2 linked regions of the Lichenihabitans psoromatis genome follow. The protein of the gene in region 1 interacts with the protein of each later gene in a pairwise test. Links are inferred from orthologs where the notes say so. Each region holds a gene or a part of one and is shown on either strand. Other genes may lie near its edges.

Evidence for each region. Proteins that work in one complex are often made in the same cells at the same time.
Region 2: the proteins of EY713_RS12540 (region 1) and EY713_RS16890 interact in binary tests that used the Escherichia coli proteins (3 or more experiments, as listed by UniProt). The link is inferred for Lichenihabitans psoromatis from one-to-one orthologs.

Annotation. Positions count from the first base shown.
Region 1 is NZ_CP036515.1:2,699,700-2,702,618, forward strand. What follows is about bases 65-2,843. They hold EY713_RS12540 (2Fe-2S iron-sulfur cluster-binding protein), read left to right. Parts: upstream 65-1,183; coding sequence 1,184-1,504; downstream 1,505-2,843. Other genes in these bases: EY713_RS12530 (apolipoprotein A-IV repeat region-like domain-containing protein), read right to left, coding at 65-162; EY713_RS12535 (Hpt domain-containing protein), read left to right, coding at 554-991; EY713_RS12545 (NAD(P)/FAD-dependent oxidoreductase), read left to right, coding at 1,649-2,686. Also shown: more of EY713_RS12530, read right to left, coding at 1-64. UniProt on the Escherichia coli protein: Ferredoxin are iron-sulfur proteins that transfer electrons in a wide variety of metabolic reactions. Although the function of this ferredoxin is unknown it is probable that it has a role as a cellular electron transfer protein.
Region 2 is NZ_CP036515.1:3,610,893-3,614,001, reverse strand. Bases 1-2,969 are described here. They hold EY713_RS16890 (HesB/IscA family protein), read left to right. Parts: upstream 1-1,276; coding sequence 1,277-1,663; downstream 1,664-2,969. Other genes in these bases: EY713_RS16885 (DEAD/DEAH box helicase), read right to left, coding at 1,736-2,969; hspQ (heat shock protein HspQ), read right to left, coding at 735-1,064; EY713_RS16900 (invasion associated locus B family protein), read left to right, coding at 1-631. In the rest of the region: more of EY713_RS16885, read right to left, coding at 2,970-3,109. UniProt on the Escherichia coli protein: Is able to transfer iron-sulfur clusters to apo-ferredoxin. Multiple cycles of [2Fe2S] cluster formation and transfer are observed, suggesting that IscA acts catalytically.

The DNA of each region.
Region 1 (2,919 bases):
CGGAGCGGTATCGGGGCCGTTCATAGCCCGCGTCGATTGGATGTCGGGTGCTGTGGCGTCCTGTTCAGGCGCAGGGCCGCTCAAATTGACGAGATTGAGGGCTTCCTCGATGGCCAGGAGCGCTGCCGCAGCAGGATCCTTGGCTTGATTTTGCACGCCCATGTCCACACCTCAACGCATACACGCTTCGACCATCAAGACGCCGCCGGATCGGACCCGCGAAACTCTTGATCGAACCAAAGAAGAACAATCAAACTCAAGAAAGAACTCCGCCGATCAATCGTTTGTCGCATGATTGAATCGACGTGATCTTCCCTCTTAGCCAACATTCCGCCGCTTAACGATCATCATTCGGATCGATGATGTGGAAAGCAAAGGATCATTAACCAAACCGCAGTCTACTCGCGTGAGGCTCCGTTGCAAACGCACGCACGATCGAAAGAGGCAAACGTCGTTAACGCGCGGCGTCTCGAACATTTTTCATAGACGCTCAGCGCCTCTGTCGGTCGCCGGTCTCGAACTTCACCATACCAAGGGTTCCATGATGAATGCGATGCCGTCCGCCACCCGTCACGCGGATCTTCTGCCGAATCCCTACCGATCCTCGCCTGTTAAGCATGACGACGATCTGCCGAGCATCGACCTTGTACATTTGTCGCGTCAAACGCTCGGCGATCGGGATCTCGAGGTCGAATTGCTCAATCTCTTCGCGGAACAGGCGCGACGCATCGTCCAAACCCTGACGTCCTCGTCGGCTCAAGGCGTGATGATGCCCAAGCAATCGGGCGATCTTTTGCATAAGCTTTGTGGGTCGGCGCGCGCCGTCGGCTCATGGCGCGTTGCCGATCAGGCGCAGTCGCTCGAACGGGAGATTCGGTCGGCTGATCCGCACCATTCGGTCAAGCTGAGCCGCGACAAACTGGAGCAGCTTGGGGGCAGCGTCGATCTTGCTTGTTCGGTCATCGACGATCTGCTTGGCCGTCCCGAGTGAGTCCGGCTTTATAGCGTCAGTTAAGGACGTTTAGAGCAAGGCGCGACGGAACGGCACTCTCGCCATCGGCGCTGAAACTGGCTAAGAGCAGCGGAGCGTTCGATGCGTCGCCCGCCGGTCCAGGGCTCAATTTGAGGCGCACCGGCTGTCGCTGTCTCGTCTTTATCAGTACCGGGGGCTCACCGAAGCGTCATGGCTAAAATTACGTTCATCGACTCATCGGGCCACTCGCGCGACGTAGAGGCCGAGCAGGGCTCGACCGTGATGGAATCAGCAGTCCGCAACGGCATTCCCGAAATCGAAGCGGAATGTGGTGGCGCCTGCGCTTGCGCGACCTGCCATGTTTATATCGAGCCCGAATGGGTCGAGGCGACCGGCAAAGCCGAGCCAATGGAAGAAGATATGCTCGATTTCGCATTCGAGGTGAAACCGAACTCGCGGCTGTCGTGCCAAATCAAAGTGAAGCCGTCGCTCGATGGACTGACGGTTCGGACGCCCTCACGCCAGGGCTGATTCGGCTCCAGTCGCCGCGATGTCATGTCCGCGTCGCGGGACTTTCACATCGTACCCTGTTTGCGCTATTGAGCCTGTCCGGCTCGACCCTTTTGAGAAACGACCCGGTCGCGTCTCGAGTGATGCGGACCCGAGGATTTATTGATGACTGAAACCATCGTTACCGATGTGGTGATCGTCGGCGCCGGCCCGGTTGGGCTGTTCACGGTGTTCGAACTCGGCCTGCTGGACGTGAAGGTCCACATGATCGACATTCTGAGCAAACCGGGCGGTCAGTGCTCCGAGCTTTACCCGGAGAAGCCGATCTACGATATTCCTGGCTTCCCGCTCGTGACCGGACAGGCGCTGGTCGACAATCTGCTCGAGCAATGCAAGCCCTTTAGCCCGACGATGCATTACGGCGAGATGGTCGAGTCGGTCGAGGTCCTCGGCGACGCGACTGCGCCGAAGTTCCGGTTGCGGACCGATGCAGGTCAGATCTTCGAGTGCAAGTCGATTTTGATTGCGGCGGGTGGCGGATCGTTCCAGCCCAAGAAGCCGCCAATCACCGGCATCGAACTCTATGAGGGCACGTCGGTCTTCTACGCGGTCCGCAAAATGGAAGCGTTTGCGGGCAAGAAGGTGCTGATCGTGGGCGGCGGCGATTCGGCGCTGGATTGGACCCTGAACCTGCATCCCCTGGCCGAGCGCGTGACCCTGCTGCACCGACGGGATGCGTTTCGTGCCGCACCACATTCGGTCAACGCGATGCGAGAACTGGTCGGCAATGGCGCGATGGATCTGCTGCTTGGGCAGGTTACCAGCCTCAAGGGGCAGGATGGTCAACTGCAGGGCGCCGCCATCAAGCATGACGACGGAACCACGACCGAGATCGAATGCGACGTCTTGCTGCCCTTCTTCGGGCTGACCATGAAGCTCGGACCCATTGCTGATTGGGGTCTGAACCTGCACGAGAATCTCGTGCCTGTGGATACCGAGAAATTCGAAACCAGCGTGCCGGGCATCTTCGCGGTTGGCGATATCAACACCTATCCGGGCAAGCTCAAGCTGATCTTGTCGGGGTTTCACGAGGGAGCACTCGCGGCCCAGCGGGTGCATCGCTACGTCTATCCGGAGAAGCGCCTGACGTTTCAATATACGACGTCGTCGACGAGCTTGCAGAAGAAGCTCGGGGTCGCCTGAGGCGTGTCCCGCATTAGGCCCGCGCCGGGGGGCGCGGCGCGGGCCATCCCCGAAATTCTCGGACGGGGAAAGCGTGCCGAAAACGACGGTCAGAGGGGACGCCGACCGTCATCCACACGCTCGCTAGAAGCTACGACCCGTCGCGGGCACGAGTTTCGGCGCAAGCGATAAATATCTCTCCGTCACGTAACGCGTTCGACGGCTGTATCGTATCTGTGTCGGGGCCGGTATCC
Region 2 (3,109 bases), 910 kb from region 1 along the record:
CGCTCCTGCGGCTCAGGGGCAGCAGGCTCAACCGCAGGGACCCATCAAGGTCGATCTGCAGCCCTCCCAGGCCGATTGGACCAAGGTGTGCGGCAAGGACCAGGGCGCCAACAAGGAAATCTGCTACACGACCCGCGATTTCGGCAGCGCGCCGGATCAACCCCCGGCCATCGCGGTCGCGGTCTACGACATTAAGGGCGACGACACGCGGATCGTTCGACTGCTGATGCCGGTGGGCTTGCTGCTGAAGCCGGGCTTCCGCTTCTCGATCGATAAGGGCCCGCAGACCGATGGCGCTTTCGAGATCTGCATGCCCAACGGCTGCTTCGCCGAAGCGAAGGTGAAGGGTGTGTTGATCGACCAGTTGAAAAAGGGCACGCTGCTCAATGTGTCCGTGAAAAACTCGGTCAACAACGAAGTGAGCTTCACGATCCCGCTCGCCGGGTTCGGCAAGGCCTTCGATGGCGCGCCGATCGACCCCAAGGTTCTCGAGCAGCAGCAGCAGCAGCTTCAGCAGCAGTTGGAAGCCAAAGCCAAGCAGCAGCGCCAGTTGCTCGAGCAGCAAAACGGCACGGCTGGCGCTCCGGCCACCCCCGCGGCACCTGCAGCACCGGCGCCGGCCAAGAAGTAAGCTGGCTTAGCTGTCTAAAAAATCGAAGCCCTGCGGGTCATGTGACCCGCAGGGCTTTTCTTTGTCGATGATCGGGACCGAGCGTGCAGGTGCAAGCTCGGCCTTAGTTCCGAGGAATCGACTTGGCCTTATATTCTCCATCCTCGGTTCGGACGAACACCTCTTCGATCTGCGCGTTTCGAAGGGGTTCGCCGGAGGTGTCGGGCAAGAGGTTTTGCTCAGACACATAGGCCACATACTCGGTCTCGGTATTCTCGGCGAACAGGTGATAAAACGGCTGATCCTTGCGTGGACGCACGTCTTCGGGAATCGCCATCCACCATTCCTCCGTATTCGCGAAGACGGGATCGACATCGTAAACAACGCCGCGGAACGGGTATTTTCGATGCCGAACTACTTGGCCGATGCCGAATTTTGCGGTGCTTTCTTTCATTCAGGTCGCCATATCGGTCCGTTCATCCCACTGCGGAGCAGCGCGACCGGACGCCTCTTGAGGTCGGGATCAGACGGTGATTTTAGCGTGTTCGAAGGTGGAGGGAAGTGTTCCTTCGGTCCACTTGCGATGCTCCCTGGCGAAAGCGTCGATTCATCGTTACATTGCGCTCAAAGAGATCCGCGCTGGGCGCGGCATCATGGAGAACGAGGATGGGTGCTTCGGCATCACGTTTCAAGGTCGTCTCGCTGACGGACGCTGCGGCCGATCGGGTCCGCGAGATCATGGCTAACGCATCGGGCGGGCAGTTTGGCTTGCGCGTCGGCGTGAAGAACGGCGGCTGCGCCGGCATGTCCTATACGATGGAATTTGCCGACGCGGCCATGCCGCATGATGAAGTGATCGAAGACAAGGGCGTCCGCGTCCTCATCGATCCGAAAGCCATTCTGTTCCTGCTCGGAACCCGGATGGATTTTAAAACCGACAAGCTGTCCTCGGGCTTCGTGTTCGAGAACCCGAACCAGACCTCGGCTTGCGGCTGTGGCGAGAGTGTCGCGATCACGCCCGCCACCCCGGACGCGATGGCGGCCTTGAACTAAGGGTCGCCGGCTCGGCAACAAAAAAAGTGCGGCAGGATCTGCCGTGCTTTTTTTGTTTCATATCATCCGCTTCTACTTGATGCGGACCGGACGCAACAGGAAGGACGGCACGTGATCGCCAAGGCCGATCACCGGCGTATCTTCCTCATCGCGGTCGCGATAATGGCGACGGGGTGCCGGCGTCTCGGCGGGCGAGCGAGGACGCTGGGCCTCGGCCGGCCGGTTGTTGCCGTTTCGATTGTTGGACGGCGCGCCACGATCCCTCGAGGGGGCGCGCTCAAGCCGTTCGGGCCGCTCCTGAACGCGAGGTTCCTGAGCTTCGACCCGTGCCGGCGACGCGTCGGACCGGACCGTCGCGGCCTGGGCGCGAGAGGTCGGCGCGACATCGGCGGAGGCGCTGCGATCGGGATTGCGCGTCGAGGATCGACGCGATGATCTTACGTCACGTCCGGAGGACGACCGATCACCCTGAGACGGCCCGCGCCGGCGATCGCTGGTCGACTCGTCGTCGCCTTCGTCGGTGATCTGGTCCGGGGTCACACCCGCCCACTCGATCTTGCGCTGGATCAACTTTTCGATGTCGTCGATGTAGCGCTGATCGGCACGCGTCACGATCGACAAAGCGGTGCCGAGTTTGCCAGCGCGGCCGGTCCGCCCGATGCGATGGACATAATCCTCCGCATGGGTCGGCACGTCGAAATTGAACACGTGGCTCACATCCGGAATGTCGAGGCCGCGGGCCGCGACATCCGAGCAGACCAGCAAGCTGACATCACCGTTTCGGAATGCGTCGAGCGACAACATCCGGGCGCGCTGATCCATGTCACCATGCAAGGCCCCGACCGAAAAGCCATGCTTTTCGAGCGACTTGGTCAAGATGGCCACATCCCGTTTGCGATTCGAGAAGATGATCGCATTTTTGAAACCGGCCGACTTTCGCAACAATTGACGCAACGTCTCGCGTTTGGCGGAACCGGGAGCGGACGCCACCAGCCCCTGCGTGATCGTTTCAGTCGTCGAGGATGCACGCGCGACCTCGATGCGGATCGGGTTGTGCAAGAATTGCTGGGTCAGACGAGTGATCTCCGGCGGCATGGTGGCCGAGAAGAACAAAGTCTGGCGCGTGAACGGCACGAGCTTACAGATGCGCTCGATATCAGGGATGAACCCCATGTCGAGCATACGATCGGCTTCGTCGATGACCAGAATTTCGATACCGGTCAGCAGCAGCTTGCCGCGTTCGGCAAAGTCGAGAAGTCGCCCCGGGGTTGCGATCAGGACATCTGCGCCGCGCGTGATCTTGGCTTCCTGGTCGCTGAACGAGACGCCGCCGATGAGCAGCGCCACATTGATCTTGTGGTTGATGCCGTAGCGCACGAAAGATTCTTCGACCTGTGCGGCAAGCTCGCGGGTAGGCTCCAGGATCAGGGTCCGTGGCATTCGCGC